DNA from 2 places in the Acidaminococcus sp. BV3L6 genome. Region 2 is predicted to be linked to the other one. Evidence: riboswitches for the same ligand, from Rfam matches in the RefSeq annotation. Region 2 holds a riboswitch; the other holds the start of a gene.
What was found. Region 2 has a riboswitch for thiamine pyrophosphate ahead of thiC (phosphomethylpyrimidine synthase ThiC). Riboswitches for the same ligand answer to the same signal wherever they lie in the genome.

Region 1 (12,273 bases), on a different contig from region 2:
ACAGTGACGTCCCTATACGAACGGTAGTGAGGCATATTCGCCCGGAGTTTCAAAGGACGCTTTTGAAACGAAGCGGAAGTCCGAGAAACATGTTTGGGGGTGAATGTAATTCGGCCCCCACCCTTCGAAGAAGGGACGGTTTGGGGCCAGCCTTAGCATCACAGCATCAAAACAAAAACTCGGAGTCATTTATACTCCGAGTTAAATCTTTATCATTCCCATCCCCCACATCACCCCCATGATCACGGGCTGATGCAGCAGGTAGATCCATAGGGACTTTCTGCCTAATGTGCGCAGAAAAGGGACGTCTTTTTTTAGGAGGTCAGGTACAGAGCCTTTTTTGAGCCACAGGGCACCCAGAGCCGCAGCAAACCCAAAAAGGCCCCACCATGGAATCAAAGGAAAATAATCCGCTGAATAAAAGTCCCTTGGTGGGAACCCCCAAAAAGCACTGAAAAGACCGAAATGGGTGAGCATCTCCGGTAAGGCCGGCCCCACCATCCGTTCAAAGCCCCAAAAGCCCTGCGGTGCGTTGCGCAAAAAGAAAAAAAGGGTGCCGCAGAAAAGGGCTGCTCCTTTTGGCTTTTTCTCCATGACAGGCCAGAAGCAAATCGTCAGCAAGGACACTGCACCAAGAAAAAAAATGACGCCAAAATAAATAGGTTCCTGGGGCATGGCCTGCCGCGTCACAAAGGTGATGGCCGTCCCCCACCCCACAAGGACGAGTCGGCTTTTCGCTGCCCTTTTCCGTCCTTTCTTTTTAACTTCAAGGGCAAGGGACATCCCGCTCACAGCAATGAAGGTCCAACAGATGCTCTGCTGCCAAAGATACCCCGCCATTCCATCATACCAAGGAAGGCTGCGGCCACTCAAGTAGACGATATCCCACAGGAGATGGTAGAGCGTCATGGAACAGAGGGAAAACCCGCGCAGGGCGTCAAGGAAGGGATAACGCATGAACACCTGCCTTACCCTTTATGGGAATCGCGGGGCCAGCATGGCGTATGGATACCCATGATACTGCCGTCAAAAGGCTCCGTACTGCCGCTTACAAAGTGTTCCTTGCTCTTTAGGACGTAGGCAAAACCTCGATAAAGAAGTGGCACGTTGACGTAGCAAAGGATGATATTGGCAAGGTCCGAAAACGCCCAGAGATTTCCCAGATCATAGCCCGCAATATTGACCAGAACACCGAAAAGGGCAACACCTAGGGCAAGGACGCGCACCGTTATGAAAAGGCTCTGACTTTTTCCCATACGGGCAGCGGCAATTTCCGAAAAGGAAATCATGCCCACAAGGCAGGTATAGGCAAACAGACAGAAGCAAAGCGTCAGGGCAAAATTGACCGCGGCGTGGAAGGACGCTGTCGGGACCAGTTCCGAAACAGAAAGAAGGTATTTCGGGAGCTTTCCGGCATCCTGCCAAAGAGCAGGATCCTTGTCCCAAGCGTGGGCCATAATAACGATAAACCCCGTCATGGTGCAGATGATATGCGTATCAAGAAAGACGCCGAGGGCAGAAAGCAGTCCTTGTTCACAGGGATGATTGTCGTCTGCTGCGGCGGCACTCATGGTGATGGTCCCCTGGCCGGCTTCGTTTGACATGAGGCCGCGTTTGACGCCTTGAACGAGAACGGTACCGAAGGTTCCGCCAAAAATTGCCGCCGGCGTAAAGGCGCCTTCTAATACAGAACGAAAGAAATAGGGTACGCTGTCAAGGTTTACGGCAATGAGAATCAGTGTCGTTCCCACATAGATTACGGCCATGACAGGAACCATACGATCCGTTACTTTCGTGACTTTCCGGATGCCGCCAAAAGTCAGGATGGCCGTAAGCCCAATGACAATGGCTGCCGCCGCATAATAGAAGGTCGATTGCGTATCGATGGAGCTTTCTGTCACGATTTCGGCCATGGTGCCAAGGGAAGAGACAACATTATACCCTTGGGCGGGCAGGCAGCCCAAGGCGTAGAAAATATAAAGGCCTGAAAGGAAGATTCCTATCGCAGAGCTTCCATTAAGGAGGGCACTGCCGTAAAAAGGAAGACCACCGACAAATTCCCGTCCTTTCTGTTCCTTGAAAAGCTGAGCCAGTGTTCCTTCAACAAAAGCCGTAGCCATGCCAAAAAAGCCGGATACCCACATCCAAAAGATGGCCCCCGGCCCCCCAACAGAAATAGCCCCCGTCACGCCAAGGATGTTACCCGGACCAACGCGCATGGCAGAGCTCAGCATAAAGGCAGCAACAGGAGAAATACCCATATCGGCTTTATTATGCGCCATGAGGCGAATGGCGCGCGGCAGGCCTTTTACTTGGATAAAGCCAAGACGCAGGGTAAAGTAGATTCCGCTTCCCATCAGCAGCACGATAGCAAGGGAAAAAGAGCCCAAGATAGGCAAGGACTTATAGGCATGGAACATAGTCGGCACGTCCCAGAAAAAGTCACTGAGGGGGCCGACAAACTTAAGGACCGAATTGATCCACTGAAAAAGGTTCTCCATCTGCATCGCTCCCTTTTCTGCAACAAAATTGATAGAATTATTTTCAGATAGTTCCATTTTACAGCAAAATGGAGAATTTTTATAGATTTTTGATGTCGAATCCGTGAAATATGGTAAAATAGTAAGGCTTTGTAACAAGCAAATCAATTCACGTAAACAAAAAGGAGACAAAGATTTTATGGAACCCATTGACGTTGGCATATATTCCCTGCTCCCACCCCTCATTGCCATCACCCTTGCCCTCATCACAAAAGAAGTCATTTCTTCCCTCATGCTGGGGATCCTTTCCGGCGGCGTAATCTATTGTGCCTTTACGGGCGCCGGCTTCATGGATATGGTGGCCTTTCCCTTTGAGGTCATGGCAAAGACTGTCGGCACACCGGATAAATTTAACATCATCCTCTTTTTAGCCCTTCTGGGTGCCCTCGTCTGTGTCGTTACCAAAGCGGGCGGCTCCCAAGCGTATGGAGCCTGGGCCACGCAAAAAATCCGCAGCAAACGGTCCGCAGAACTTGCCACCAGTTTTCTCGGTGTGCTCATCTTCATCGATGACTATTTCAACTGCCTCACAGTCGGAACGGTTATGAAGCCAGTTACGGACAAGTACCATATTTCCCGTGCAAAATTAGCCTACATCATTGATACGACGGCCGCTCCGGTCTGCATCATCGCACCGGTTTCGAGCTGGGCTGCCGCCGTAGGCTCCACCCTTTTTGAAACAGGCTCTTTTACCAATGAACTGTCCGCATTCTTTGCCACTATTCCTTTCAATATGTACGCCATCCTGTCCATCCTCATGGTCCTCACCCTTTCCTTTACGGATCTTGAATTTGGTCCCATGGCGGACGCGGAATGGAAGGCAGAGACCCAAGGAGACCTGGGCGCTATTGACCAAAAGGTCAGCCCCACTGACAAAGGGAACCTTCCTAAAGGAACAGTCTGGGACCTCATTATCCCCATTGGAGGCCTCATCATCTTTACCATTCTTGCCATGATCTACAACGGCGGCTACTGGACCAAACCTATGACCATCCAAGAAGCCATCGGCAACTGCAACTCTTCAGCGGCCCTTGTTCTTGGCGGTTTTATGGCCCTTATCCTTGCCTTTATCATGTTTGTTCCTAGAAAGCTCCTGTCTTTCAAGGATTTCATGAGCAACATTGCAACCGGCATCAACACCATGGTACCCGCCTACATCATCCTGACCCTCGCTTGGACCATTGGAACGCTCTGTCAAAGCTATCTTGGCACAGGAAAATTCATCGGCATGCTCGTTGAGCAAAGCCATCTGCCTGTGGAACTGATTCCAGCCATCGTCTTTCTCGTATCCGCAGGATTGTCCTTTTCCATCGGAACGGCATGGGGTACTTTTGGGATCTTTATTCCCATTGTCGTCTTCATCTGCCAGGCTGCTCCCAGTGAGATCATGACCGTGACCTTGGCGGCCACCCTTGCGGGTTCCGTCTTCGGCGATCACTGCTCCCCGATTTCCGATACGACAATCCTGTCATCGTCCGGTGCAGGCTGCAACCACATGCAGCATGTCGCGACCCAGATTCCTTATGCAACGGTCGTTGCCATTTCCTGCTTCATCAGCTACATTGTTGCCGGCGTAACAGGCGGCAGCGCACCCCTGACACTTCTTACCGGTGTCGGCATGCTCTACCTCCTGCTTTTTGTGCTCCATCGACGGGCAAAAAAACGGCACGCAAAATAAAAATGACCTGCTGTCCATATTGAGGCAGCAGGTTTTTTGTTACCATCTAAGCCGATTGGCAACGTTTACTAAAAAAAGCATGACCGGCACTTCCGTAAGGACCCCCACCGTCGTTGCAAGAGCCGCCGGGCTTGAAGTCCCGAAAAGGGCAATGGCAACAGCAACAGCCAGTTCGAAGAAATTTGACGCCCCAATCATGCCCGCCGGTGCAGCAATGGCAAAAGGCAGGTGCAGGAGCCGACAGGTGCCAAAACTGACAGTAAAGATGAAGAGGGTCTGCAGCACCAAGGGAAGCGCAATCAGGACGATATGGAACGGATTACGAAGGATAAGTTCCGCCTGAGAGGCAAAAATGATGACGAGCGTCAAGAGGAGCCCCACCATGGTCACATGGTCAAATCGCGGCAAAAAGACGGATTCAAAATAGGCTATGCCCTTTCGCCGCGTGACCATAAGGCGCGTCAGCGTGCCGACTACAAGGGGGATGAGGACAAAGAGAATGACGCTCAAAAAGAGGGTTCCGTAAGGCACCGCCACTTGGGAAACGCCCAAAAGAAAACGCACGATGGGGATAAATGCCACAAGAATAATGAGATCATTCGTAGCAACCTGCACCACTGTATAGGCGGGGTCCCCCTTTGTGAGCGTGCTCCAGACAAAAACCATGGCCGTGCAGGGCGCCGCCCCTAACAAAACGGCTCCGGCAAGATACTGACGGGCAAGGTCCGTGCTGATCAAGGAGCGGAACAGGACCATCAGGAAAAAGGAGGCCACAAGATACATGGAAAAGGGCTTCACAAGCCAGTTGACAATCCACGTGACAAAAAGACCTTTAGGATTTTTTCCTACGCTGCGGATGCTCTCAAAATCCACCTTCATCATCATAGGAAAAATCATGATCCAAATAAGGACTGTAATGGGAAGAGAAATCCCGCTCACTGTAAGACCATTCAGCAAGGTAACAAGGCCCGACATAAAATGGCCTACTGCAATGCCTGCAGCCATGCATAAAAGGACCCAAAGGGTCAAATAGCGCTGAAAAAAACTGATACCCGATGCAGGTTCAAAGTTCAAGATGGATTCCTTCTTTCTGTTAGGATTCACAGGTACATTTCCCCTTTTTCTGCAAAAAGCAAATACAGTCTTTTTTGGGTGACAGGATATGATGGAGAACCCCTTCGAACTTTTCAAGGGTGTCACCACACAGGGCATAATAGGTATTTTTCCCTGACTTCCGGCTTGTGCAGATACCGCACGCAAGAAGTACCTTCATATCGTGGGACAAGGTGGGCTGGGTAACGGAAAAATAATCAAGCAGGTCGCAGGCACAGCGCTCGCCGCAGGAAAGCATATCGACAATGGCAAGGCGTTTGGGATCGGACAGGGCTTTCAAAAAGCGGGCCAAGTCTTGGTAGCTGTCATTCATTTGCAGCCTCCTACATATAGAATTTTTTCTATATGATTCTACAACCGCTTTTCTTTCCTGTCAACAGAAAAACAGGGAGATTTTATCAGCACCATCAAGTCCCCGTGGTATAATATGAAATAGCAGTGACATTTACTTGATAAGGACTGATCACTATGTTATCACTTGATTTTTTGCGCAGTGAAGGCGTCGAGGAAAGCCTCATCAAAGACCTTGAAGCCTATCGCGGCAAGTTTCCTGTAACAGAAGCGGATAAGGACCGTGTGCCCATGCCCCATTTTCCTTTTTTTGGCAAGGAAGTCTGGGAAGACGCCCTTTCTGCCCTCTTATGTGGGCAGAATTTGCTCCTTGTAGGCCCCAAGGCAACGGGCAAAAACGTTCTTGCTGAAAATCTGGCCCAAGTATTTTCCCGCCCCATGTGGAACATTTCCTTCCATATCAACATGGACGCATCAGCCATGCTGGGCACCGATACCTTTAAAAACGGGGAAGTCCAGTTCCGTCCCGGTCCGGTCTATGAATGCGCTACGAGGGGCGGCTTCGGCGTTTTTGACGAAATCAATATGGCCCGCAACGAAGCCATGGCAGTACTTCATTCCCTCCTCGACTACCGCCGCCGCATCGACATTCCGGGCTATCGCATGATTGAAGTCGACCCGGCGTGCCGCTTCATTGCAACCATGAACTACGGATACTCAGGCACGCGGGAAATGAACGAGGCCCTCATGAGCCGTTTTACGGTCATCCAGCTGCCGCCCATCAAGGAAAAGCCGCTGGCCCGTCTCTTACGGACAGAATTCCCGACCATGAAGGATACGGCCTGCGATGCCTTTGTGCAGATTTTCCTTGATTTGGAGAAAAAATGCAGTGAAGCGGAAATTTCCGATAAGGCCCTTGACCTGCGCGGTCTCCTTGACGCCCTCCATCTCATGAAACGAGGTCTTGAAGCTCACCGGGCCCTCAAAATGGGTATCATCAACAAATCCTTTGACGAATATGAGCCAGCCCTCATCCTCGATGTAATCAACCTCCACATTCCAGGATCCTATGGCAGACGTGATATTTTCAGTGACTAAGAAGGTTCACGATGGCAAAGAAAAGATATGACTACCGGCGGAGACGGGCTCTCAACATCGTCTGGGACGTATCCGGAGACTACACTTACGATCCGGATTTTCTTTCTTTTGTCCCTGACACGCACGAACCGAACCTCTACCTCAATGCCGTCATTGGCATTATTCGAAAATATTATGACATGAAGGTCCTGCAAGCACTTTTTGACGAGATGAAGACCGCCGCCCTTGCCGATCTATTCAGTGACCTTTTGTGGCTGGGGCTAGAAGGCTGCGCCTATGTCAAGGAACTCCCCCAGCGCCCTGTCCTTGCCTATCTTCGCAGGCAGCAGGCCCAAAACTATTTTAACGGGCCCCTTTCCATCCGTCATGGCGTGGCCCAAGAAATGCAAGCGGCCCGCTGGCATGAAGTTCTTGGTGAAAAAACCGGCCTTGTGGATCCTTGGGCCAAGGGGCTTTATGAAGGGCTGCGGTTTGACCCGTCATGGACAGCAGAAGAAATTTGCGACCATTTTCGCAAGCTGACAAAAAAGTACTTTGTTTCCCGCTTCCTTGTTCGAGAAAGCTTGGAAAAGGTCATCATCTCAAGCCCTGTAGCCGCCATCTTGAACTTTCTCGTGCCGCAGTTTAAGACGCGGCATGAATCCATCCTGAACTTTCAGGTCGTGCGTCATGATGAGGAAGAAATCGTAAACGGCAAGAAGGAGCGTAATGGCCTCATGGCCCTGATTACCGGCCAAACTGCCGTAAAAAACCACGATTATATTGTCACCTGCTTTGGGGCCTCCCTTTACAGTGCCGATAAGGTCCTTGCGATTGAACGGCAATACTGCACCGGCCCCCATCGGGGCGCCCACCTGCATTTTACGCGGGGGCGCCTCGGGAGCAAAGGAGCAACGGGAGATGCTTCCCAGTGGCTTTTAAATGCCCGCAGACAGCGCGCCCGCAACATCACCTACTACAAAGAAAATAACGAAAAATATCGCAAGAGCATCACCCGTCTTACGGGGCAGCTGCGCACGGCGCTCCAGATGACGCGCATGAAGCTGCCCATTCCAGCAAAAAGCGGAGACCTTGTGCCTGGACTCATCTGGCGGGGACTCTATTTGGACGACAACAGAGTCTTTTATGGTCAGGAAGATGTCTATACCCCAAACTTTACGGTTGACATTATGCTTGACGCCTCAGCGTCGCGCGGCGAATACCAGCGGGTCATTGCAGCCCAGGCCTACGTCATTGCAGAAGCCCTGCGCGCCTGCGGCATTCCTTACCAAATTTATTCCTTCTGTACCCTCCGAGGCTACACAGTCATGACGCTCTACCAAAGCTATGAAGAAAAGAAAAAAAGCACGAGTGTTTTTAGCTATTGTGCCACGGGCTGGAACCGGGACGGTCTTGCCCTGCGCGGCGCCCGCGTCCTCATGGGGGACCTGACAGATGCCAAAAAAATCCTTGTCATGCTGACGGACGCGTCTCCGAATGATGACCATCCCCTTTATACTGGCAAAGGAACCCTTAGCCAGCACGAATACCGGGACGAGCGGGCCGTTGATGACACGGCGGCCGAAGCCGCGTCCCTGCGCCGCGACGGCGTGCGCATCGTGGGCCTCATCAACGACGAAATTGCAGGCTCCATGGAAGATGCCCAAAAAATCTTTGGTAAGGACCTGGTGCGCGTAAAGACCCTTGACAAGATGGCAGAAAGCGTGGGGAAGGCCCTGTGCCACCAGATTTCGACTTTCTAAAGGGGCGCCTGACTTGACAATGTTATGTAAAAGGACTATGCTTACAAGGCAAACAGAATATTTGGGGAGCTTTTTGCTGAGAGGAAGTTCGACTTCGACCCACAACCTGATTTGGATAATGCCAACGTAGGGATGACGCAATTGACAGGCGGGGATCGAAAAGGTCCCCGCTATTTTGTTTGAAAAAATTCATAGGCTGAGACTGAACCAAAAGGTTCACGAAGGGGGGCACCACCTCGGGTGCCAACTTTCGTGGACCTTTTTTGCCGTTTCAGCAAAAAGGAGGAAGGAAGAAATGGAAATCATGGTAAATGGCAAGGCCTGCACCCTAAAAGAAGGCGCCACTGTTACGGACGCCTTGAAGGCCCTAGGCGCCGTACCTATCTACACGGCCGTAGAAGTGGACGGCAGACTTGTGCCAAAAGAAGATTGGGACGCCATGGCGCTCAAAAAGGACATGCGACTGGAGGTGGTGAGCTTTGTTGGCGGCGGCTGAAAAAACGGCAGTTCTCACCCCTTGGAATACATCGGATCCAGTGGCAGGCGCCATTTATAGCGCCCTTTGCGAGCGCCATGGGAAAAAGGTCCAGGAAAAACTGGACGCTGGCTTTGTCACCATCTGCGGTCTCGGTGGCCTTGGCTCCAATATCGCCGTGAGTCTTGCCCGCATCGGGGTAGGCCATCTGCGCCTTGTCGATTTTGATAACGTGGACTGGACAAACCTCAACCGCCAGTCTTATTTTGTGGAGCACGTGGGCGTCAAAAAAACGGACGCCCTCAAAGGATTCCTCATGAAGATCAATCCTTTCCTTACCTATGAAACCGTCACGGCCCGCGTCACCCCGAAAAACCTTGCATCCTGCGTCGGGGACGCGACCATCATCTGTGAAGCCTTTGATAAGGCGAACCAAAAGGCCATGCTGGCCCGTGAAGTGCGCTGCCAAAAACCGGACGCTTATCTTGTAAGCGGCTCCGGCATGGCGGGCTTCGGGAAAACAGGACTCATGAAAGTGCGGGAAGTGAGCCCCCATTTTTATCTTTGCGGCGACAGTGTCTCGGCCCCTAAACCCGGTGCTGGACTCATGGCGCCCCGCGTTGCCATCTGCAGTGCCATGATGGCAAACGTCGTCACGTGGCTGCTGCTTGGAAAAAACGGCGCCTATTAAGCGCCGCACCTTTTAAAAGAATACGGAGGAATTTAGCATGAAAGAAAACGATACTTGGACCTTGGATGGACACACCTTTTCGTCCCGCTTTATTCTAGGGTCGGGGAAATTTTCCCTGCCCCTTATCGAAGCGGCCATCAAAGGGGCCGGTGCGGAAATGGTGACCCTTGCCCTGCGCCGCGTCAATACAGGCGGCAAGGCCAACATCATGGACTATATTTCCAAATCGGTGACAGTCCTTCCCAACACATCAGGTGCCCGAAACGCTGACGAAGCCGTACGCATCGCCCGTCTTTCCCGAGAAATCTGCCATACGCCCTTTATCAAGATCGAGATCATGAAGGATTCGCGTTACCTCCTTCCTGACAACGCAGAAACCATCAAGGCCACGGAGACTCTTGCAAAGGAGGGTTTTGTCGTCATGCCCTATATGTTCCCGGACCTTACAGCGGCCCGCGCCATGAAAGATGCCGGCGCAAGCTGCATCATGCCCCTTGCCGCCCCCATTGGGTCCAATAAAGGCCTTGTCAATAAGGAATGGATTAACATCCTGCTTGATGAAATTGACCTTCCCATCATCGTTGATGCAGGCATCGGAAAGCCGTCCGAAGCCTGCGCCGCCATGGAAATGGGCGTAACAGCCATCATGGCCAATACGGCCATTGCCACAAGCGGAAACCTCGTCCAAATGGCAGAAGCCTTCCGCCTTGCCATTGAAGCGGGCCGCACAGCCTATCTTGCGGGGCTTGGCCGCGTCCTTCAAAAAGGGGCCGACCCCTCGAGTCCCTTGACGGGATTTTTGCGGGACGAAGACTAGGAGGCGATGACCATGACAGAAGAAAAGATCAACCCCACCATTGTGACGGAAGAAGCCAAAAAGACCCTTGCCTCCTCTATCAAGGACCCCATGACCTACGAGCCCGGCATGGACCAGCTGCCATCCACCATGCTGGAAGATGTGGAGCGCCTCATGAAAGAATTTGAAGAGCAGACCTACTCGGCAAGTGACGTCAAAGCGGCCCTTAGAAAGGACGTCCTTTCGCCCCATGATTTCGGAGCCCTCCTCTCGCCTGCGGCAAGGCCCTACCTTGAAGCCATGGCGCAAAAGGCCAAAGCCGTTAGGGACCGCTATTTCGGCAATAGTGTTGCTCTTTTTACGCCCCTATATCTAGCAAACTACTGCGAAAATTACTGCATCTACTGCGGCTTCAACTGCCACAACAAGATTCACCGGGCCCGTCTTGACCTTGCCCAGATGGAAGAAGAAATGAAGGCCATTGCCGCCACAGGTCTTGAGGAAATCCTCATGCTCACAGGCGAAAGCAGCCACATGTCCCCCGTTTCCTATATTGGAGAAGCGTGCAAGATGGCACGCCGCTACTTCCGCGTTGTCGGTCTTGAAATCTATCCCGTGAACCAAAAAGACTACGAATACCTGCACCAATGCGGCTGCGACTTTGTGACCGTTTTCCAGGAAACCTACGACCATGACCTTTATGGCAAGCTGCACCTTGCGGGCAATAAACGGGTCTTCCCCTACCGCTTCTATACGCAGGAACGGGCCCTTTTAGGCGGCATGCGCGGCGTTGGTCTCGGCGCGCTCCTGGGTCTTTCAGACTTTCGCCGCGACGCCTTTGCTACAGGCCTTCATGGCTACCTCCTGCAGCGCAAGTATCCCCATGCGGAAATCGCCTTTTCCTGCCCTCGCCTGCGCCCCATCAAGGGCAATACGACCATTTACCCCATGGGCGTCGGCGAAGCGGAACTCCTCCAGATTTGCTGTGCCTACCGTCTCTTGATGCCGAGTTCGGCCCTCACGGTCTCAACGCGTGAAGTGCCCCGCGTCAGGGATCACCTCATGCAGATTGCGGCCACAAAGATTTCCGCCGGCGTGAGCACGGGCATTGGTGCCCACAGCCACCAAAAAGAAGAAGGGGACGACCAGTTTGAGATTGCCGACCACCGCTCCGTAGACGCCGTCTTTAACGACCTTGTATCAGAAGGGATGCAGCCCGTCATGGCGGACGCGATTTTCCTATGAACACGTCCTTTCCCTACGTCCTTGTGACGGACCGCATGATTTATCCCGAGCCCTTGATTCCTTATCTAAAAAAACGCATCCCTGACCTTTCACCATTCCCGTCGGCCCTCATCCTTCGCGAAAAAGATCTATCAAAAGAGGCGTACGAGGACCTATTTAAGGAAACGGCTCATCTCTGCAAAGCCTGGAAGCTTCCGCTCCTTGCGCATAATCATCCGGATCTGGCCCTTGATGATGCAATTGCTGGAGTTCATATGCCCTTACGCAGTTGGACTGCATGGTCAAAGATGCATCCTCAAGAAGCAGGATGCCTATTGGAAAAGGGCAAAACGAAGCTGCCCTATCCCCACGGCGTGGGAATTTCCATACACTTTCTAAGTGAAGTTGAAACAGCCCTTCAATCAGGAGCCTCCTACTTGATTGTAAGCCCCCTCTTTCCGACCTCCTGCAAACCCAACAATCTTCCCCTCGGATTAACGCCTCTCCCCAACTTCATACACTCTTCCCCCCTGCCTATCTATGTCTTAGGAGGCCTTTCCTGGCCCGATCCAAGGGCATCCCTTCTGGAGGCTCTTGGCGTCCGTGGAGCCGTGATTCGAAGTGC
Region 2 (12,273 bases):
CGTCTGGGACCTATTATCCTTTGGGCGGGGCCTTGGCTGATATCCTTAACAAAAATGTCAAAGGCGCCAATGCTTCGGCTCAATCCACAGGCGCTTCCGTCGCAAACGTCAATCTCTTAAAAGAAGGCAAGGTTGATATCGGCTTTATCCAAAACGATATTTCCTACTATGCCGTAAATGGCGTTGAAATGTTCAAGGATAAAGCAGTAAAGAATCTTAAAGGCCTTGCCACCCTTTATCCGGAAACAATCCAGATTGTAACGACAAAAAAGACGGGCATCAAGACATTTGCTGATATCAAGGGCAAACGCGTCGCTGTTGGGGCTGCTGGCTCCGGGACGGAAGCCAACGCCCGTCAGATCCTCGAAGCAGCCGGAATCACCTACGATGACATCAAGGTCCAGTACCTTTCCTTTGGGGAAGCCGCTTCTGCCTTGAAGGACGGCAATGTGGATGTTGCTTTTGTAACAGCCGGATTCCCTACGGCAGCAATCCAGGACCTTGCTACCCAGCATGAAGTCGTGCTCCTGCCCGTTGATTCTGCCATGGCTGATGCCTTGATCAAAAAATATCCGTACTACACCAAGATCAAGATTCCTGCCAAGACTTACAATAATGTAGACACTGACGTAGAAGCTGTTGCGGTCAAGTGCATGCTCGTTGTTACAGATAAGATGAGCGATGAACTGGGCTACGATATTGTGAAAGCTCTTTATTCCAATCTTGACCGGATGAAAGCAGCTCACAACGTTGCAAAACTCATCACCAAGGAAACGGCCAAGGAAGGCATGTCCATTCCTCTGAACAAAGGTGCTGAAAAGTTCTTTAATGAAAAATAAGTAAAAAGCGGCGATCTCATATGGCAAATTGCACAGACCGGACACCACCCTCCAGTGGGGTTCGGTCTTTTTTTAAAAAACCCCTGTTTTTCATTATTTTGATTCTCCTTCTTGCAGGAGTCTCCTTCTCATGGTATGCAACAAGGCTCATCCTCGTCCTGAAACCTTCTGACGGTGCAGCGCCTGTAGTCTTTTCCGTCAACGAAGGAGACGAATGGGTTTACCATTATAAGCATTCGGTCCAACAGACCCCCTGCTATGAATACTTCCGGATCAATGGGCCCCATAACATGACCATGACCCACACCATCTATGAATCTTATGGAGTTGGCCTTCCCTATAGTCTCACGGACGGCGCCTTCAAACCATTAAAAAAAGAGGGTAAATTTGAGATGATCATGAACCGGCCCTATGAAAAGATTGCCTTTCGGGCGGCCAGCGAGGCCCGCCCCAGCGTCACCTATGGAAACAGGACCATTGATCTTGTGAATCAATTTGGTCAAGGCACACGCGTTGATGTGCTCAGCATGAAACGATATACTTTCTGGTTCATGGAATCATGAACTGGAGAAAGGAAGTGGCTCTCACTATGACAGAAGAAAAGAAACAGACAGCGCCCCAAGAAATGTCTGCGGAAGAAGTCATGAAAAAATATGATAAGGAATCAGACAAGAGAAACCCCGTAGGTGCCTGGCACTATATCATTTCCGGCATTTGCATCCTCTTTGCCTGTTTCCAGCTGTATACTGCAATCTTTGGGGTGCTTGACGCCCATCTGCAGCGCACCATCCATTTGATGTTTGGCTTGACGCTGATTTTTCTCCTTTACCCAGGACGCAAATCCTGGTCCCGTTCTTCCATGAATCCCATTGATGTCATTTGTGCCCTTCTAGGGATTGGCACCACAGGCTATCTGCTCCTGAACTACCAGGAACTGGTCCTGCGTGCGGGTCTCAATACCCAGACAGATATCATCGTGGGCATCATTGGTGTCCTCATGGTCTTTGAAGCAACACGCCGCACAGTCGGCTGGCCGATGCTGACCGTTGCGCTCATCTTTGTAGCCTATGCCTTCCTCGGCCCTTATATGCCGGGGATTCTCGCCCACCGCGGCGTTGGCTTTGACGAACTTGTCAGTCACCTCTTCTTTACGACAGAAGGCATCTTCGGTGTACCCATGGGGGTATCGTCCACTTTTATCTACCTCTTCATCCTCTTTGGTGCTTATCTTGATGCCACGGGCCTTGGCAAGTTCTTCATCGATATGGCCAATGCCCTTGCAGGCTGGGCCATTGGCGGCCCGGCTAAAGTTGCCGTTCTGTCAAGCGGTCTGATGGGGACAGTTTCCGGTTCGTCTGTAGCAAACGTTGCTGGTACCGGATCTTTTACGATTCCCATGATGAAAAAACTGGGCTATCGTCCTTCCTTTGCCGGAGCAGTTGAAGCGGCGGCCTCCACAGGCGGTCAGCTTATGCCGCCGGTCATGGGTGCTGCGGCCTTCTTGATGGCAGAATTTGTTGGTGTCCCTTACATCGAAGTTGTTAAAGCGGCCGTCATTCCGGCCCTTCTCTACTACACAGGGATTTGGCTGAGCGTCCATTATGAAGCCAAGAAATACGGCCTTAAAGGAACGCCTCGCGACCAGCTTCCAAAATTTGGCCCCTTACTCCGGGAAAAAGGTCATCTGGCGGTTCCCCTGATTGTCATCGTTTACCTGCTTGTATCAGGCTATACTCCGATGCGTGCTGCCCTTTATGCCATTGGCCTGACGATTGTCTGTGCCTGCATGAGAAAGAATACGCGCATTACCTTTGCACAGTTTATAAATGGCCTGGTTGAAGGGTCCCAATCCGTACTGGGTGTCCTCATTGCCTGCGCTTCGGCAGGCATCATCATCGGCGTCGTCACAAAGACCGGCGTCGGCCTAAAACTTGCTACGGCTCTGCTTGACCTTGCTCAAGGCAAGATGATTCCGGCCATGTTCTTTACGATGATTACCTCCCTGATCCTCGGCATGGGCGTTCCGACGACGGCAAACTACGTCATCACCTCGACAATTGCAGCCCCAGCCCTCGTTCAGATGAAGGTTCCGGTTCTTGCGGCCCATATGTTTGCCTTCTACTTTGGGATCGTCGCAGACGTTACGCCGCCAGTTGCCTTAGCTGCTTATGCCGGATCCGGGATTGCTGGCTCCAACCCCATGAAAACAGGCGTTACGGCAGCAAAACTGGCCATTGCCGCCTTCGTCGTGCCCTACATTTTCGTATTGGCACCGCAGCTCCTCATGATCAATGCCACGGTACCCATGATCCTGATGGCCATGGTCACAGCTATTATCGGCATGTGGGGCCTGTCACTGGCCATGATTGGATTCTGCCAGCATCCCCTGACCGCACTGCAGCGTATCGCCTTCTTTATTGGCGGCCTGTGCCTCATCATTCCTGGCAGTATGACCGATATCGCCGGCATCGGCATCCTCGTCCTCTGCTATCTCTGGCAGAAAAAGAATCCGGGTGGCCCGCTGCCAAATGTAGGAGACTGATTTGCGTACTGTCGAAAAGGAATGCTATGGATCATAGTTTTCCTCGTTCGCTTCTCTTCTTACGGGAAACACCCCTTACCCATTGCCGCGGGTAAGGGGTGTTTTCTCTTTGGAAAGGTTGGAGGAGTCGGCGCACAAATCGCGCCGATACTCCAAAAAAGCGTGCCACCATTGCTCAATTTCTCATTTTTATGATGCAATGGTAGCATGACGATTCGTAGTTTGTTTCGTTTCTGATTGGGGGATACCTTACGCCTGGGCGCTTTCCCTCCTAACCTCGTGTCGTCACCTCCAGCGCCCAGCTTATCAGGCAAGAAGCTTTTATCAGCCTATGGACCTAGACGCAGCCATCTGCGTTGTCACCCACGACCTCAATCGCCTCGACATACACAAACCGTATGCCGTCGTCGATGAGGCCGGGTGCTCCTAGCATCTGACTACGTCTAGGCCATATTTGAAAAAAGCAAATGGGACAAAAAAATTGTGAGGGAAAAGACCGTAAGGCCGGCGCCAAACTGTCTCCCTTCGGTCGTGGGCGCCGAATTAATTTCGCCCTCAAACAGGTTTCTCGGACTTCCGCTATCGCTCCAAAAGCGTCCTTCGAAACTTCGGGCGAATGGGCCTCACTACCGTTCGTAAGGAAACGTCGCTGCGCTCCTCATCCACCACCGAAAGGGCATGCTATCATGCGATTTACAATCCTACTAAGAAAAAATGGTTGCAACACCTTCTTACACGAAAACGGTTCCTTTACTTCTGCAGCCGCAATGGATTTATACTTGTGCGGCTGTAAGGGTTAATCCGACTCGCGCTCCGCCTTTGTCGCGCTCCCTGGATAAGCGCCCTGTCACGATCTCTCGCTTTGCTCTTTCCAAGGCGCAAAGGGAGCTCGCGAATCGATCGGCGATGCGCTTACCACCCTGGTGGGGCGGATCGATTTTGGAGAAATCGAGTTCTAAGGGAAAAGACCGGAAGGCAAAAGACCAGAAGCCAAAAGATTGGAAGGCTAAAGCCCTATGGAAATAGACCACCGGACGGTGTCACAGAAGCCGATAGAAGCGCATTTCTGCACCAGACATACCATCATCATAGAGAAACAGCAAAAGGGAATCCCCATCCAAACAAGGTTTGGATGGGGATTCCCTTTTTTTCTAAAAAAAGACCGCCGCAAATGCGACGGTCTTTTGAAGACTCAATTATTCAGCGTCCAGCTTTTCATAGCCAGCGCGGCGTTCTTGAGCATCTTTCTTCGTCTTAGCGAAGAGTTCTTCAGCCTGATCCGGGAAGGCTTTAGCCAGGGATGCATAACGAACTTCGCCCTTCAGGAAGTTTTCGAATTCATCGAAGTTCGGAGCCTTGCTGTCGAGGAAGAAGGACTTCTGTCCCTGTTCCTTCAGTTCAGGATTATAACGGTAGTTGCACCAGTAACCGCAATCAACGGCTGCCTTTGCTTCGAGCTGGGAGTGACCCATGCCACGTTTGATACCGTGGTTGATGCACGGAGCGTAAGCAATGATGAGGGAAGGACCATGGTAAGCTTCAGCTTCCTTGATTGCCTTCAGGGCCTGGTTCTTATCAGCACCCATGTTGATTTGAGCAACATAGACATAACCGTAGCTCATAGCCATCATGCCGAGATCCTTTTTCTTGGTTCTCTTACCGCTGGCAGCGAACTTAGCAACAGCAGCTTCCGGCGTGGACTTGGAGGACTGGCCGCCCGTGTTGGAGTAAACTTCGGTATCGAAGACAAGAACGTTGACATCATCGCCGGAAGCGAGGACGTGATCCAATCCGCCGTAACCGATATCGTAAGCCCAGCCGTCACCACCAAAGATCCACTGGGAACGTTTAACGAAGAACTGTTTGTCGTTGTAGATGGCTTCGAGTTTGTCGTTACCGCTCTTTTCAGCTTGGAGCAGAGCTTCGAGCTTTTCAGCGCGTTCACGGCTGCCTTCACCAACTTCAGCGTTAGCAATCCAGTCTTCCATAGCAGCTTTCAAGTCAGCGCTGACGGAATCCTTAACGGCTTCCATTTCCTGAGCCAGGCGTTCACGAACGGCTTTGACACCGAGATACATACCCAGACCATATTCAGCGTTGTCTTCGAATAGGGAGTTAGCCCAGGCAGGACCATGACCCTTATGGTTCTTGGTGTACGGCATGGAAGGAGCGGAAGCACCCCAAATGGAGGAGCAGCCCGTAGCGTTAGCAATCATCATGCGGTCACCATAGAGCTGGGTTACCAGTTTAGCATACGGAGTTTCGCCGCAGCCTGCGCAGGCACCGGAGAACTCAAGCAGCGGCTGTTCGAACTGGCTGCCCTTAACGGTGTATTTATTCATCGGGTTGGTCTTTGCAGAGACCTTCTTGATGCCATATTCCCAAGCATCTTTCAGATGTTCCTGGGTAGCAAACGGCATCATGACAAGGGCTTTTTCCTTAGCCGGGCAAGCGTCTACGCAGTTGCCGCAGCCTTGGCAGTCCATGGGGGAAACCATCATGCGGAAGTGCAGGTCCTTAGCGCCAACAGCCGGTTTAGTCGTAAATTCTGCAGGAGCAGCCTTTACTTCTTCGTCGTTCAGGAGAACAGGACGGATAGCAGCGTGCGGGCAGACATAGGAGCACTGGTTGCACTGAATGCAGTTTTCAATCTTCCATTCAGGAACATTGATTGCAATGCCGCGTTTTTCATAAGCAGCCGTACCAGCAGGGAACGTACCATCAACCTGGCCCATGAGTTTGCTGACAGGCAGGTCATGGCCTTCCTGTTTGTTCATGGGAACCATGACATCGTCAACCCAAGCGTTGCCCGTCTTCGGATAGAGTTCCGTATCAGCCGCATTTGCCCAAGCAGCAGGAACTTCAACCTTATGGATGGCATTGACGCCCTGGTCAACAGCAGCGTTGTTCATGTCAACAACCTTCTGGCCTTTCTTGCCATAGCTGGTGACGATGGATTCCTTCAGGTACTTCACAGCATCTTCAACAGGGATGATACCGGTCAGTTTGAAGAAAGCAGCCTGCATGATCATGTTGATACGACCGCCAAGGCCGATGCTTTCAGCAATCTTAACAGCATCAATGGTGTAGAAGTTGATCTTATGTTCAACAAGATAACGTTTCAGCTGTCCTGGAAGTTCCTTATCCAGTTCTGCATCGGTCCAAGGGCTGTTCAGGAGGAACGTGCCGCCATCTTTCAGGCCAGCCATGACATTGTAGCGATGAACATAAGAAGAGTTATGAACAGCTACATAGTCAGCCGTGTTGATAAGGAACGGCATATGGATCGGAGTATGACCGAAACGCAGGTGGGACACGGTAATACCGCCGGACTTCTTGGAGTCATAAGCGAAGTAGCCCTGTGCGTACATATCGGTCTTATCGCCGATGATTTTGATAGCGCTCTTGTTGGCGCCAACCGTACCATCGCTGCCGAGGCCCCAGAACATGCAGCTCGTGGTGCCTTTCGGGGTGATGTCGAATACTTTTTCCTTCGTGAGGGAGGTGTTCGTTACATCATCAACGATACCAACGGTGAAGTGGTTTTTCGGTTCAGCCTTCTTGAGGTTGTCGAAGACAGCCAGGGCATCGCCAGGATAGAATTCCTTGCTGCCGAGGCCGTAACGGCCGCCAACAATCAGGGGTTTGTCAGCCATGTTGTAGTATACATCACGGACATCGAGGTACAGCGGTTCGCCGTTTGCGCCAGCTTCCTTCGTACGGTCAAGAACAGCAATTCTCTTGACAGTCTTCGGCATAGCAGCCAGGAAGTGTTTAGCAGAGAACGGACGATAGAGGTGAACGTTCAGGACACCGACTTTTTCGCCTTGTTCGCAAAGGATCTTGGCAACTTCTTCAGCAGTCTGAGCACCGCTGCCCATCATAACAACGACATTTTCTGCATCAGCAGCGCCGGTGTAGTTGAAGAGTTTATAATCACGGCCAGTCAGCTTGCTGATTTTTTCCATGTATTCTTCAACGATTTCAGGCAGGGCATCATAGTATTTGTTGACAGCTTCGCGAGTCTGGAAGTAGATATCCGGGTTCTGAGCCGTACCGCGGGTAACAGGGTTATCCGGATTCAGGGCATGTTTGCGGAATTTATCCAGTGCTTCGTAGTCAATCAGTTTAGCAAGGTCATCATAGTCCAAAAGTTCAATCTTCTGGATTTCGTGGGAAGTACGGAACCCATCGAAGAAGTTCAGGAAAGGAACATGACCTTTAATAGCAGCCAGATGGGCAACAGCGGTCAGGTCCATGACTTCCTGTACGCCGGATTCAGCAAGAAGTGCAAAACCGGTCTGGCGGCAAGCCATAACGTCAGCATGGTCGCCGAAGATGTTCAGGGAGCTGGTAGCCAGTGCACGAGCAGCGACGTTGAAAACTGCAGGAAGCAGTTCACCAGCGATCTTATACATGTTCGGAATCATCAGGAGCAGACCCTGGGATGCGGTATAGGTGGTGGTCAGTGCACCAGCGGCAAGGGAGCCGTGTACAGCACCGGAAGCACCAGCTTCGGACTGCATTTCCATGATCTTGACAGGACGACCAAAGATGTTCTTCTTTCCATGGGAAGCCCATTCATCGCTGACTTCAGCCATCGGAGAAGACGGAGTGATCGGGTAGATTGCGGCAACATCACTGAACGCATAGGAAGTATACGCAGCGGCGGTGTTACCATCCATGGTCTTAAATTTTTTTGCCATTGTTCAAAGCCCCTCTTTCTTAGAAAAGTGACTGATCTGGGATGAACGATATCATTCCATTCAGTCTCTCTAATCTCCTGTATTATATAACAAATTTAATATAATCACAAATAAATTTTTCTCCAATTTCCCTACAATTTACTTGATAATGGGAAATGTATAATTATCTGAAAAATAAGACGTATCATTGGATGGGATAATGCTACAGCCCGTTATCAGAAGCATTGAATCAAGTCCGTATTTTTTCTCTCATTTATTTGTTTTCGCCGTCTTGAGCCATAAGAAAACCCCTTTTCGTTTCCGTTGTATCCATGAAACAAAAGGGATGGGCCGTTTGCATTTTGCAAAAGCATCTGTTACAATGACTGCAGATGGACGCTTCTTGCGTCCACGGTAACACTGGGGGTGCGCATTCGCTGAGAGGCCCTTTGGCCGACCCTTTGTACCTGATGCGGTTAATACCGACGTAGGAAAGTGTGCCGGCCGGGCTGGAGATGAAAAAAGACCAACCAAGGGACCGCTTTTCTATAGAAAAAGCGGTCTCTTTCTTATTATCTTCAAGGAGGAAATTTTCATGAAAACTCAAAGACAGTCAGCCCTTGCCGGTATCATTACGGACGAAATGAAGGAAGTCGCACGCCAAGAAGGGCTATCAGCTGAAACAATCCGAGAGCGTGTGGCCAAGGGAACCATTGCCATCTGTGCCAATATCAACCATAAAAACCTCAAGGTCCGCGGTGTTGGGGAAGGGCTTTCGACAAAGGTCAACGCCAATATTGGGACTTCAACGGCCTACCCCGATCCCGCGCCCGAGCTGAAAAAACTGGATGCGGCCATTGCAGCTGGTGCCGATGCGGTCATGGACCTTTCAACGGGCAACAACATCGACGCCTCCCGCCGTGCCATTATCGAGCATTCGACGGTCATGGTCGGCACCGTTCCCATTTATCAAGCCACGGTTACGGCAATCCGAAACCATGGCAAAGTGACGGATATGACGAAAGAAGACATCTTTGAAGTCATCGAGCAGCAGGCCCATGACGGGGCTGACTTCATGACCATGCACTGCGGTCTCACACGCCGTGCCGTGGATATCCTCATTGCCGAAGGACGCGAAATGGATATTGTAAGCCGCGGCGGCTCCTTCATTGCCGGGTGGATGCTCGCCAACAACAAGGAAAATCCTTTTTACGAGCATTTTGATGAAATCCTTGATATCTGTGCCCGCTACGATGTAACCATCAGCTTAGGCGACGGGCTGCGTCCAGGCTGTCTTGCCGATGCAACGGATCGGGCCCAGATCACAGAACTCATCACCCTTGGGGAGCTGACGGATCGTGCCTGGGAAAAAGGCGTCCAGGTCATGGTAGAAGGTCCGGGGCACGTTCCTTACAATCAGATTGCCGCCAACATGCAGCTGCAGAAACAGCTCTGCCACGGGGCGCCTTTCTATGTGCTGGGGCCCCTTGTGACTGATATTGCACCGGGCTACGACCACATTACTTCTGCAATTGGCGGGACCCTCGCAGCTGTCAGCGGAGCCGATTTTCTCTGCTACGTAACTCCGGCTGAACATTTGGGACTGCCTGATCTCAATGACGTTCGTGAAGGGGTTGTCGCCGCCCGCATAGCCGGTCATGCGGCCGATGTTGCCAAGGGCCTCCCCCAGGCAGTGGCCCAAGATCTTGCCATGGCAAAAGCCCGCAAAAAACTAGACTGGGAAGCTCAAATGGAACTTGCCATCGATCCTCAAAAAGCCCGTGCCATCCGCAATGCCAAGAACAAGAGTACGGATGAATACTGCTCCATGTGCGGAGATTACTGTGCTGTCAAGATCATTGGCGAATACCTTGACGATAAGAAAAAGAAAAAACACTGAAGTCCATTGGGAAAAGGCCAATAAGCACCCTACTTCCTTTCCCCAAGACATCAAAAAGGGCTTGCTGAACACTTCCTGTTCGGCAAGCCTTTTTTCATAGGAAAAGTCAGATCTGGCCAATAGCCTTTAAGATGATTTGGGCAATGATGGCAGAACCCAAATAGGTGCCGGCAAATATGACGCAGCTCAAGATAACGATGCGCCACCCTGTCGACTTAAAGGCATCCATATCCTTACCGATGGAAACACCGGCATAGGCAAGGATGAGCGTACAAAGAGAAACAAACCCGACTTTCTTCATATAAAAGTTGATGACATCACTTCCAGGAAACCCCGGATACGTCAATATACAGCCTAACGTCACAACATAGGCAACAGCAGGAATCTTTCCCGGCATATATTTGCCAAGAAGAATCCCCGCCATGGAAATCCCTACAAGGATCAACAGCCCGGGCAGGCCTTCAATCACACCGCCAGCGCCGGAAAGGGCATTGGAAATCGCTCCTTCGATACTCATGAGAAGCAGGATAGCAAAAGTTTCTGCTAAATTATATCCAATCATTATTCTTCCTCCTTCGTGAGTACGTGACCATATTTTACGATACAGCACTTTTTATAGAGGTATTCCGTAAGCGGCAGGGCGAGCCAAATCGACATATAAAGCCCATCGAGGCCAGAGAGCATATTGCTGGCAGCACCAAAAGCAGCCAGCTGGTCTGCCATCTGGGGATACATGACGGCAAGCGCACCGACAGCGGACGACATCATACTTGCACTGCCAACGCCAGATGCCATGGCAAGCGCGTAAGGATGAAAGATTCCAAGGGCAGCGCAGAAACTGGCCATGAGACCAAAGAAAATCGTTCCGAAAACAGTGCCGCTGATATAAACACCCATAACACCGCGACCTTCTGGGGTATCAAGGCCATAGCGCTCACCGACAAGAGCAATATTCGGTTCACGGGCTATGGAATGGGCCGCACCGATGGTTTCCCGCTTGAGTCCAAAGAACACGGCAAGCGGTACCCCGACAAGGACGGTGCCCAAGTTTCCAAATTCCTGTAAAATCAAGGCCGGACTGGCGCTGATGATTTTGGGCAAGGTTGGTCCCACAAGGGTCCCATAGCGGGCCATGAGGAGCATGAGCGTCAGCCCTATCAAGGAACTTGCATCTTCCATTTCCTTTTGCTTCATAATATTAAGGAAGCGCGGCGTCGTAAAGATTCCGATGATGAGGGCATAAAGCATGGGCAGCAGCACAATCTTTCCTGGGCCGACACTGAAGGATTTAACGCCAATCAGTTCCGCAATCACGATCATGAGCATGACACAGACATGCAGTTTGATGTTCTTCATGGTTCCTCCTCGCTGAAATAGCTGTCCAGTTTCTTGATGTAGGCATCCTTGGTGAGGATGGGTTCATAGTGATCCAAAAGAGCTTTGGCCTTTTGGGCATTGTCCGCCAGAAGATCAATGACCATACCGGCAAAAGCCTTGCCAGGCAGAAGCGCTGCCGCGTTAAAGTCGACAACCTTGAAATCGGCGCCGTGAAGGAGCCCGTCTGTTCCCCCAATAAAAGGATGGATAGCGGGCATAAGATGAGAAACGTCTCCCATATCTGTGGAAGCACTGAAATGGCCGGCATTGATGATCTTGACACTGGGGAACGCTTCCTTGGCATTTTCCACCAGAAGTTCATTAAGTGTGGCGTTGCAGACAAGGGGCAGATGACCAGGCATCGTGTCGATGTGGACTTCGGCACCAATAGCCATACCGCCAGCCCGCAGGGCGGCATCGACCTTTTTATGGGTCTTTTCGATAGCCTCCATCGTTTTGGCCCGCACATAGGTTTCAATCCGTACATCATCGGGAACATTATTTACAAGGTCCCCGCCTTTGGTAATGATTGGATGAACGCGAATGGCGTCTTCATCGCGGAATGTCTCCCTGAGGGAATTGATGCCCATAATGCCAAGCATGGCTGCGTTAAGTGCGTTGATGCCCTGATCAGGCGCGTCAGCAGCATGAGCAGAGCGTCCTACATATTGGATGGTCTTACCAACAAATCCGTTGCTGCTCGTACCAACTGCAACCGTCGGTTCCGGCGTTTTCTTGCTGGAATGCATCTGCATGGCCATATCGATATCATCAAATTCGCCTTCGTAGATAAGCTGGCCCTTACCATGAAGATAGTGGAGCTTACCTTCCCTGCGCAGTTTCTTTCGGTAAGCAAGCTGGACATATTCTTCGGCAGGAACGGCAAAGAAAACGACATTGCCGCAAAGCTCATCAAGCGCATGAGTACGG

Region 1: another riboswitch for thiamine pyrophosphate. It lies ahead of thiS (sulfur carrier protein ThiS); the one in region 2 lies ahead of thiC (phosphomethylpyrimidine synthase ThiC).

The regions. Positions count from the first base shown of each region.
Region 1 covers NZ_AWUR01000008.1:129,672-141,944, forward strand. Annotated here, with positions in the region: gene HMPREF1246_RS02350 (heparan-alpha-glucosaminide N-acetyltransferase domain-containing protein) at 202-957, opposite strand; gene HMPREF1246_RS02355 (sodium:alanine symporter family protein) at 969-2,501, opposite strand; gene HMPREF1246_RS02360 (Na+/H+ antiporter NhaC family protein) at 2,680-4,218, shown strand; gene arsB (ACR3 family arsenite efflux transporter) at 4,258-5,292, opposite strand; gene HMPREF1246_RS02370 (helix-turn-helix transcriptional regulator) at 5,312-5,644, opposite strand; gene HMPREF1246_RS02375 (AAA family ATPase) at 5,800-6,720, shown strand; gene HMPREF1246_RS02380 (hypothetical protein) at 6,732-8,462, shown strand; TPP riboswitch at 8,515-8,613, shown strand; gene thiS (sulfur carrier protein ThiS) at 8,758-8,958, shown strand; gene thiF (sulfur carrier protein ThiS adenylyltransferase ThiF) at 8,942-9,628, shown strand; gene HMPREF1246_RS02395 (thiazole synthase) at 9,666-10,445, shown strand; gene thiH (2-iminoacetate synthase ThiH) at 10,452-11,669, shown strand; gene HMPREF1246_RS02405 (thiamine phosphate synthase) at 11,666-12,273, shown strand, end outside.
Region 2 covers NZ_AWUR01000022.1:50,017-62,289, forward strand. Annotated here, with positions in the region: gene HMPREF1246_RS04695 (TAXI family TRAP transporter solute-binding subunit) at 1-839, shown strand, start outside; gene HMPREF1246_RS04700 (DUF1850 domain-containing protein) at 938-1,402, shown strand; gene HMPREF1246_RS04705 (TRAP transporter permease) at 1,399-3,381, shown strand; gene nifJ (pyruvate:ferredoxin (flavodoxin) oxidoreductase) at 4,578-8,087, opposite strand; TPP riboswitch at 8,479-8,577, shown strand; gene thiC (phosphomethylpyrimidine synthase ThiC) at 8,662-9,966, shown strand; gene HMPREF1246_RS04725 (LysO family transporter) at 10,073-10,528, opposite strand; gene HMPREF1246_RS04730 (DUF3100 domain-containing protein) at 10,528-11,322, opposite strand; gene HMPREF1246_RS04735 (amidohydrolase) at 11,319-12,273, opposite strand, start outside.